One region of the Cellulosimicrobium sp. BMG9.23 genome, then DNA from elsewhere that is predicted to be linked to it. Evidence: riboswitches for the same ligand, from Rfam matches in the RefSeq annotation. Region 1 holds a riboswitch; the other holds the start of a gene.
The links. A riboswitch is a leader RNA that binds a small molecule or an ion and turns the genes downstream of it on or off. The one in region 1 is predicted to bind FMN.
Positions count from the first base shown of each region.

Region 1 (4,743 bases):
CCGCACGATCCCCACCGGGTCGACCTCGAGCAGCAGCGCCGCCGTGCAGCGCTCGGGCGTCGCCTCGGGGTAGAAGACGTGCGCGCGACCCACCGCGAGATCGAACGACTGCGCTCGACCGGGGTGCTTGTGCAGCAGGAAGCCGAGGTCGGTCGCGTCGTCGAGGCCGAGGTCGTGCGCCGCCGTCGCGGTGAGGGTCACGAGCATGGCCGCCATGCTGTCACCCCGTCGGCCGACCGGGCACCAGGATTCGCCGCAGGATCGGCGGGCACGGGGAACCGGCGGCGGCGCGCACTACCGGTCGAGCACCGAGAGCCGAGCGAGATTCAGCCGCGCGAACCGTCGACGCGGGACGTCCTACAGGTCTACCGTCGGGGGACGGGCGGCGCCGCTCACGGCACGCCCGGCCACCGTGGACGGGACCGTCGTGACGACCGAGGAACGGACGAGCGCGCAGCCGCGCGACCCTGGCGAGGGACCGCACGACGCGGCGCCCGTCGACGCCTTCGCGGAGCGCCTGTTCACCGCGACGCTCGGCGCGATCGACGTGCTCGCGGTGCACGTCGGGGACCGGCTCGGCTGGTACCGCGCGCTCGCCACGACCGGGCCGTTGACCTCGACCGCCCTCGCCGAGGCGACCGGCACGGACGAGCGCTACGCGCGCGAGTGGCTCGAGCAGCAGGCGGCGACCGGCATCCTCGTCGCCGAGGACCCCGGCGCAGCACCGGCGCTCGTCGCGGACCCGCAGGACGTCGCCCGCGAGCGCCGCTACGCCCTGCCCGCCGCGCACGCCGAGGTCCTCACGGACACGACGTCGCTCGCGTACTCCGCGCCGCTCGCGCGGTTCGTCGGGGCGATCGGGCCGCAGCTCCCCCACCTGCTCGACGCCTACCGGACCGGCGGCGGGGTGTCGTGGGACCAGCTCGGCGACGATGCGCGCGAGGCGCAGGCCGACGTGAACCGGCCGTGGTTCGAGCGCGAGCTGGGGCCCGCGCTCACGCGCCTGCCCGAGGTCGACGACGTGCTGTCACGGCCGGGTGCACGCGTCGTCGACGTCGGGTGCGGGTTCGGCTGGTCGACGCTCGCGATCGCGCGCGCGTACCCGGGCGCCGTCGTGCACGGGATCGACGTGGACCGGCCGTCGGTCGAGGCAGCACGGACGGCCGCGGACGCGGCCGGGCTGGCGGACCGCGTCACGTTCCATCTCGCCGACGCCGCCGAGCTCACGCTCGCGGAACCGTTCGACGCCGCCTTCGCCTTCGAGTGCGTGCACGACCTGCCCCGCCCCGTCGCGGTGCTCGACGCGGTGCGCCGCGCCGTGCGGCCCGACGGCGTCGTGGTCATCATGGACGAGGCCGTCGCCGACGAGTTCACCGCCCCGGCCGACGACGTCGACCGGATCATGTACGGCTACAGCCTCTTCGTGTGCCTGCCCGACGGTTTGTCGACGCAGCCGTCGGTGGCCACGGGGACCGTCATGCGGCCCGCGACGCTGCGCCGCTACGCGCTCGAGGCGGGGTACTCGGGCGTCCAGGTGCTGCCCGTCGACGACTTCTCGTTCTTCCGGTTCTACCGGCTCCTGCTCTGACCGCCCCGGCGGGGGTGCGGAGCGGTACCGGTGTACCGTCCCGACCATGACCGACGTCCGCAGCCGAACTCACGCCCAGGCCGTCGACGCAGCGATCGAGCTCTTCACCCGCAAGGGCTACGAGCAGACCACCGTCGAGGAGATCGCCGACGCCGCCCAGGTCAGCCGCGCCACCTTCTTCCGCCGCTTCCGCTCCAAGGAGGACGTGGTCTTCGCGGACCACGAGCTCCTCCTCGACGAGGTGGTCGTCATGCTCGCGGCCACCCGGCCGGAGCCCGACGCCGCGGGGAACGTCGTCCCGGACCCGTCCGTCGACCCGTACCTCGAGGTGTGCCGCGCGGCGCGCCTCGTGTTCGACCACCACGTCGGCCAACGCGAGACGTCGCTCGCGCGCCACCGCCTGCTCCAGCAGGTGCCCGCGCTCCGGGACCGCGAGCTCGTGACGACGCACCGCTACGAGCGCGCGTTCACCGCCTACCTGCGCGACGCCCTGCCGCCCGACGCGCGGCGCTCCACCGCGTCCATCGCGTTCGCCGCGTCCGTGGTCGCCGTGCACAACGCGCTCCTGCGCCGCTGGTTGCGCGATCCCGCGCAGGACCTGCGCCCGCAGCTCGAGGAGGCCTTCGCCGAGCTGCGCCGAGCCGCGACCGGGCGCTTCGGCGCCGACGGCCCCGCCGGCGCCCCGGCCCGCGGCACCGGCCGGACCGACGGCCGCCGCGTCGTCGTGACGGTCGTCGACACGGGCGCGAACGTCGCCGACGTCGCGGACGACGTCGCCCGCGCCGTGCGCGACGCCCTGGGCTGAGCCGGGTCAGACGCGCAGCACGTCGCCCGTCGTGCGCACGCTTCGGCAGTCCGCGTCCCCGTTCGGCAGGTCGAGCTGCCGAAGCGCGCTCCGAGCGCCGAACCGCGCACGCGGTGCCGAACGGTCGCGCCGAGCCGCGGGAATGTGCGGGTAGCATCCACCGTTGCAGAACGCAGTACGCACGAACGTGCTCCGGGGTCGGTGCAATTCCGAGCCGGCGGTGACAGTCCGCGACCCGCGCCCTACGCGCGGTTGACCTGGTGGAACTCCAGGACCGACGGTGAAAGTCCGGATGGGAGGAAGCACGTGCGGCGCGGCCGTGCCCGACGAGGGACCGGTCGTGCCGTCCTCACGCCACCCGGAGCCGACGTGCCCGGGAACGACGAGGACGAGCGATGGACCTGATGGCGCTGTTCGACGCGCAGCTCACGATCGGCGACCAGCACCTGTTGTGGCGCGAGATCGTCGGCAACGGGTTCGGCCTGGCATCGGCGCTGGGCGGCATGCGGCGCAAGGTGTGGGCGTGGCCGGTCGGCATCGTCGGCAACCTGCTGCTGCTCACGGTGTTCCTCGGCGCGGTGTTCGCGACGCCCAACCCCGTCAACCTGCTCGGGCAGGCCGGCCGTCAGGTCATGTTCGTCATCGTGTCCGTCTACGGGTGGGTGCAGTGGCGCCGCACGCAGCAGCGGCTGGGTGATGCGGACGCCGACAGCCACGGCGTGAGCGTCGTCCCGCAGTGGGCGACGGCGCGCCAGCGGATCGCTCTCGTGGTCGCCCTCCTCGTCGGCACGGCGGTGCTCACGCCCGTGTTCCGCGCGCTCGGCTCGTTCGAGCCGGTGTGGGCCGACGCGTGGATCTTCATGGGCTCGCTCCTCGCCACCTACGGCATGGCGAAGGGCTGGGTCGAGTTCTGGCTGATCTGGGTCGCGGTCGACATCGTCGGCGTGCCGCTCCTGGTCTCCGCCGGGTACTACGCGTCCGCGTTCATGTACGTGTTCTACGGCGCGTTCACGCTCGTCGGGTTCTTCGTGTGGTGGCGCATCAACCGTCGCGCGACGGCCGACGCGCTGGCCGCAGGCGCGCGCGCCTGAACGGAGGGACGCGGCCCCGGGTGGACCGGTTCTCCTGCGAGGAGAACGCCGTTCCCTGCAGGCCGACCGCCCCCTAGCCTCGGTGCCATGCGGCCCGACCTCCAGCCTCTTGCCCCGACGCTCTTCCGGCTGCGGATCGACGGCGGCCCGGCACACCTGCTCAACAGCTACGTCGTGCTCGACGACGACGGCGTGACGCTCGTCGACACGGGATGGGTCGACAGCTCGCCTGCTGTCGAGGCGGCGCTGCACGCGCTCGGGCACCGGCGCACTGACGTCCGGCGCGTCGTGCTGACCCACTTCCACGAGGACCATGCCGGTGCGGCCGCCGAGATCGCGTCCTGGGGCGACGTGCAGGTGATCGCCGGGGCGCCCGAGGCGGACGTCGTGCGCGGGACGGTCGCCGGACCGCTCCCCCGGCTCACGACGGCGGAGCGGGCCATCCACCCGGAGTCGACGGAGCCGCCCGCCGGGCCGCCGTGCCGGGTGGACCTGGAGGTGTCCGACGGCGACCGCCTCCCCGTCGGCGGCGGCGCCCGGGTCCTCGTGCTCCCCGGTCACACCCCCGGCAGCCTCGCGCTGCACCTTCCCCACCTCGACGCCGTCCTGACCGGGGACACCGTGGCGGAGCTCGACGGGGAGGTGATCCTCGGGGTGTTCGACGTCGACCGCGACGAGACACGGCGCTCGGCGCTGCGCATCGCCGGCACGGGTGCGGGCATCGCCGGCTTCGGCCACGGCGAGGCGGTGCTGCACGACGCCGCACGGCGCATCCGCGAGGCGAGCGACCCCCTCGCGGACCCGCAGCCCTGAGGCCCCGCAGCGAGCGGGTGACGCCTCGGTCGTCCTCGGATCGCGCCTCAGTCGTCCTCGAACAGCATCTCGTCCGACGGCGCGACCCGGTACGCGCCCAGCGTCGCCTCCGTGCACACCGCCTCGACGAGCGCCTCGCTCCCGCCGACGTACGTCGCCGACGCGTCGATCTCCGACCCGACGAACCAGGACCGATCCTCGGGCCACCACAGGTTCGGCGAGTGGTCGTGGTGCCGGAACGCCGCGACGTCGGACAGCGGGCCCGTCCACAGGTGGTACTCGCGGTGCGGGAGCAGGAGCATCGGTGCCCTGGGTCTCTCGACGAGCGTCGGGGCGAGCTGGTCCCACGCCTCGGCCTGCGCGGCGGTGATCTCCTCGTCGCTCGGGCGCGGATCGTCCTCGTCCCAGCCGACGAGCACCCCGATGCCCGAGCTGTCGCGCGGGTC
Region 1 is NZ_JBZGBZ010000005.1:178,565-183,307, forward strand. It holds gene AC4H2G_RS09545 (3' terminal RNA ribose 2'-O-methyltransferase Hen1) at 1-207, opposite strand, end outside; gene AC4H2G_RS09550 (class I SAM-dependent methyltransferase) at 428-1,588, shown strand; gene AC4H2G_RS09555 (TetR/AcrR family transcriptional regulator) at 1,635-2,393, shown strand; FMN riboswitch at 2,577-2,703, shown strand; gene pnuC (nicotinamide riboside transporter PnuC) at 2,789-3,484, shown strand; gene AC4H2G_RS09565 (MBL fold metallo-hydrolase) at 3,572-4,297, shown strand; gene AC4H2G_RS09570 (hypothetical protein) at 4,345-4,743, opposite strand, start outside.

Region 2 (4,743 bases), on a different contig from region 1:
GTCAACAACGTCACCCGCGACAGCCCCAGGTCCGCCAGGATCGCCGCCGCCGCCCCGTACTCCCGACGGTCCGCCGGCCACCCGAGCTCCAGGTTCGCCTGCACCGTGTCCAGACCCGCGTCCTGCAGCTCGTACGCCCCCAGCTTCGCCAGCAGCCCGATCCCCCGACCCTCGTGCCCCCGCAGGTACACCACCGCACCACCCTCCGCCGCGACCCGCCCCATCGCCACCCGCAGCTGCGGACCACAGTCGCACCGCGACGACCCGAACGCGTCCCCCGTCAGGCACTCCGAGTGCACCCGCACCACCGGCGCCGGTGCCTCGCCACCGGCGCTCGCAGACGGTCGCGTCACGACCGGCTCCCCCGTCACCTGCCCCGCCGGGACCAGCGCCACGTGCTCCGCCCCCGTCCGCAGGTCCCGGTACCCCCGCACCCGGAACATGCCGTGCTCCGTCGGCAGTGCCGCCTCCGCCGTCCGGTGCACCCGTCGCACCGAGAGCCCGCGGTCGACCTCTTCCGGCGCCGCCGGCGCCGGATCGTGCACCCGCCGCCACGCCACGAGGTCCGCGATCGTCAGCAGCACCAGACCGTCCCGCTCCGCCAGCGCCGCCGCGTCCTCCAGACGCATCATCGACCCGTCGTCGTGCACCAGCTCCGCGATGCCCCCCACCTCGCCCGCGCCCGCCAGCCGCACCAGGTCCACCGCAGCCTCCGTGTGCCCCGCACGGTGCAGCACCCCGCCCGGCACGGCCCGCAACGGCAGCACGTGACCCGGCCGGATCAGGTCGCCCGCACCCGACCCCGGATCCGCCAGCACCCGCAACGTCCGGGCCCGGTCCTGCGCCGAGATGCCCGTCGTCACGCCCGACGCCGCGTCCACCGTCACCGTGTACGCCGTCCGCCGCGGGTCCTCGCTCCGCGGCACCATCAACGGCAGCTCCAGCGCGTCCGCCCGCGCCGCCGGCATCGGCGCGCACAGGTACCCCGACGAGTGCCGGATCGTCCACGCCACCCACTCCGCCGACACGTCCCGTGCCGCGAACACCACGTCCGCCTCGTTCTCCCGGTCCGGTGAGTCCGCCACCAGCACCGGACGCCCCGCCCGGATCGCCTCCAGCGCCTCCTCGACCGTGCCCAGGCGCACACCGACCGCGGACGCCGCCGCGGCGCTCGCGGCCTCGAGGTCGCCCTTCACGACGTCGCCGCTCACGACGACGCTCCCGTGGCGAGCAGCCGCTCCACGTACTTCGCGAGGACGTCGACCTCGAGGTTCACGCGGTCCCCGGGGACCAGCGCCCCGAGGACCGTCGCCTCGAGCGTCGTGGGAATGAGGGACACGCCGAACGTCGTGCCGTCGACGCGGGTGACGGTGAGCGAGACGCCGCTCACCGCGATCGAGCCCTTCTCCGCCACGTAGCGCAGCAGCTCCGCCGGCGCGGAGAAGACCAGGTCGTCCCAGCGGTCGCCCGGGTCGCGCCTCGCGAGCGTCGCGACGCCGTCGACGTGCCCCTGCACCACGTGACCGCCCAGCCGGGCGTCCACGCGCACCGCCCGCTCGAGGTTGACGCGCGATCCCGGACGCAGGTCACCGAGCGTCGTGCGGCGCAACGACTCCGGCATGACGTCGGCGCCGAACGTCCCGTCTCCCCCGAGCGCCGAGACGGTGAGACACACGCCGTCGACGGCGATCGAGTCGCCCAGCGCCGCGTCCGACGTCGCGAGCCGCCCCTCGACCGTCAGCACCGCGTCCGTGCCCGCACCGCCCGGGAACGCGATCTCGCGCACCGAGCCGATCTCCTCGACGATCCCCGTGAACATGCGATCTCTCCTGCCTCTCAGCCGATCCGTCTCGACACCGTCAGCGCGTCGTCGCCGACGCGCCGTACCTCTACCGTGCGGAACCGCCGCGCGGCCCCGATCGTCGTCACGCCCAGGTCGCCCACGACGCGCCTCCCCGACCCCAGGAGCACCGGGGCGACGTAGGCGTGCAGCTCGTCGACGGCGTCCGCCGCGAGGAACGCCGTCGCGAGCGTCGGTCCGCCCTCGACGAGCACGTGCCGCACGTCGCGCGCGGTGAGCTCCGCGAGGACCTCGACCACGTCGTGCGTGCGCACGTGCACGAGGGCCCCGCCCTCGCCGCGCAGCCGTGCCCGCTGCGGGACCTCGGAGCGCGCGACGACGACGCGCAGCGGCTGGTGGTCGGCAAGCCGCTCGATGCCGTCAGGGCCTATCGCGCGCGCGGTGAGCGCCGGGTCGTCGGCCCGGACGGTGCCGGACCCGACAGCGATCGCGTCGACCGTCGCCCGGACGCGGTGGGCGTGCGCGCGCGCCTCCGGGCCGGTGATCCACCGGCTCGTGCCGTCCTGTGCCGCGACGAACCCGTCGAGCGACGTCGCGGTCTTCAGCGTGACGTACGGGGTGCCTCGTGCGGCCGCGGTGAGCCACACGTGCAGCAGGGCCGTCCCCTCGGCCGCCCGTACGCCCCGCACGACGCGGACACCGGCGGCGCGCAGGCGCGCGGCACCGCCCGCCGCGGCCGGGTTCGGGTCGTCGACGGCGTGCACCACCTCGGCCACGCCGGCGGCGAGAAGCGCGTCCGCGCAGGGCGGGGTACGTCCGGTGTGGGCGCACGGCTCGAGGGTCACGACCGCCGTCGCACCACGGACGTCGATCCCGCGCTCCCGGGCGTCCGCCAGCGCTGCGGCCTCCGCGTGCGGCGTGCCGGCGCCCCGGTGGTACCCCTCGGCGAGCACGAGCCGCGCCCGGGCGTCGTCGGCGTCGGGGGCCGCGTCGTCGGGCCCGCGGTCCGCGCCCGAGGGCGGAGCGAGCAGGACGCAGCCGACGCGCGGGTTGGGGCCGTACGCCGGTCCCCGCCTCGCGAGCTCGAGCGCGCGCGACATCGCGCCGTCGATGGTCAGGTGCTGCGACCCCATCGGTCCTCGACCTCGTCCTTGCCGGGCACGGGTACTCCGGGGCGAGGGCGGGCGGGATCGGCGGTCCCCGTCAAGGGCCGACGACGTCGCTCACCACGGCGGGTCGGCTCACGGGGGTGGTCGGTCACGAGAGCCCGGACCACCGCCCGGCACCCACGTGGCCGGCACCCGCGAGGGGTCGACCGCGCCGCACGTGCTTCCTCCCATCCGGACTTTCACCGTCGGTCCTGGAGTTCCACCAGGTCAACCGCGCGTAGGGCGCGGGTCGCGGACTGTCACCGCCGGCTCGGAATTGCACCGACCCCGGAGCACGTTCGTGCGTACTGCTGCCGTCCAGGATGCCACACCGCCGCACCGCCTCCCCCACGGTCCGGTGACCGGACGAACGTGAACGCGGAGGCCGACGCGGGCCCCTGAGGCACGGGCTCGACGGTCCAGTGCCGACGCGTGAGCTCTGCCCGCCGCCGGTCTGTGCTCTGTGGTGGGCCGGTGTGTCTGGCGATGGGGTGTGATGTGCGCTTGGCACACTATTTTATCGAACGAGGATGACCGGCAGTCGTGCGGCGCTCTCCGGCCGAGCCCTCCCCGGGCGCGTCAGTGGGCGTGCGCGGACTCGGCCAGGCCCCGCAGGGTCTGGATCTCCCCCGGGATGCTCTCGGCCCCGTAGACGGCGGAACCCGCCACGAAGACGTTCGCACCGGCGTCGGCCGCCCGCTCGATCGTGTCGCGGGACACTCCCCCGTCGACCTGGATCCACACGTCCAGGCCCGCCTCGCTCACGGCCTGCCGAGCGCGCCGGATCTTGGGCAGCGTGCCGTCGATGAACGACTGCCCGCCGAAGCCCGGCTCGACGGTCATGACGAGGATCATGTCGACCTCGGACAGCAGGTCGAGGAACGGCTCCACCGGCGTCGCGGGGCGCAGCGCGACGCCCGCCCGGGCACCCAGGCGACGCAGCTCGCGCGCGAGCCGCACGGGCGCCGTCGCCGCCTCGGCGTGGAACGTCACGGACGCGGCACCGGCCTCGGCGTACGCGGGCGCCCAGCGGTCCGGGTCGTCGATCATGAGGTGCGCGTCGATCGGCACGGGTGACACCTGCGCCAGGCGCTCGAACACCGGCAGGCCCAGCGTGAGGTTCGGCACGAAGTGGTTGTCCATGACGTCGACGTGGGCGTAGTCCGCCGTCTCGATCGCGCGGAGGTCCCGCTCGAGGTTCGCGAAGTCGGCGGACAGGATGCTCGGGGCGATGAGGGCTGCCATGGGCACCAGCCTAGGGGTGCCGCCCACGACCGGCCGCGCCCTAGGCTCCCCCCGTGGACTCCTCCCCCGCCCTGCCGCGTGCCGCCGTCCGTCCTCTCGTCGTCGCCGATCTGCCCCGCGTCGCGGAGATCTTCGCCCCGTTCGTCCGGGACACGCAGGTGACGTTCGAGGAGCAGCCCTGGGACGTCGCGCGCTGGGACGCCAAGCGGTGCGACCTCGCGGCCGCGGGCCTGCCGTTCCTCGTGGCGGAGGTCGGCGGCGACGTCGCCGGCTTCGCGTACGCGGGACCGTGGAGGCCGAAGGCGGCGTACCGGCACACGGTCGAGGACACGATCTACCTCGACCCCCGGTACGCCGGACAGGGCGTCGGGACAGCGCTCCTCGGCGCCCTGCTCGACGCCGCGGCGCGCGCCGGCGCCTGCCAGGTCGTCTCCGTCGTCGCGGACGTCCCGGAGGCAGCCGCGTCGTTCCCGCTGCACCGGCGCCTGGGCTTCGTCGAGGTGGGCAGGCTGACCGCCGTCGGGTTCAAGCACGGCCGCTGGGTCGACA
Region 2 is NZ_JBZGBZ010000008.1:133,224-137,966, forward strand. It holds gene ribB (3,4-dihydroxy-2-butanone-4-phosphate synthase) at 1-1,145, opposite strand, end outside; gene AC4H2G_RS15300 (riboflavin synthase) at 1,208-1,819, opposite strand; gene ribD (bifunctional diaminohydroxyphosphoribosylaminopyrimidine deaminase/5-amino-6-(5-phosphoribosylamino)uracil reductase RibD) at 1,837-2,934, opposite strand; FMN riboswitch at 3,124-3,250, opposite strand; gene rpe (ribulose-phosphate 3-epimerase) at 3,529-4,194, opposite strand; gene AC4H2G_RS15315 (GNAT family N-acetyltransferase) at 4,248-4,743, shown strand, end outside.
Region 2: it holds a riboswitch for FMN, as region 1 does, so the genes downstream of both, ribD (bifunctional diaminohydroxyphosphoribosylaminopyrimidine deaminase/5-amino-6-(5-phosphoribosylamino)uracil reductase RibD) here and pnuC (nicotinamide riboside transporter PnuC) in region 1, are expected to answer to the same signal.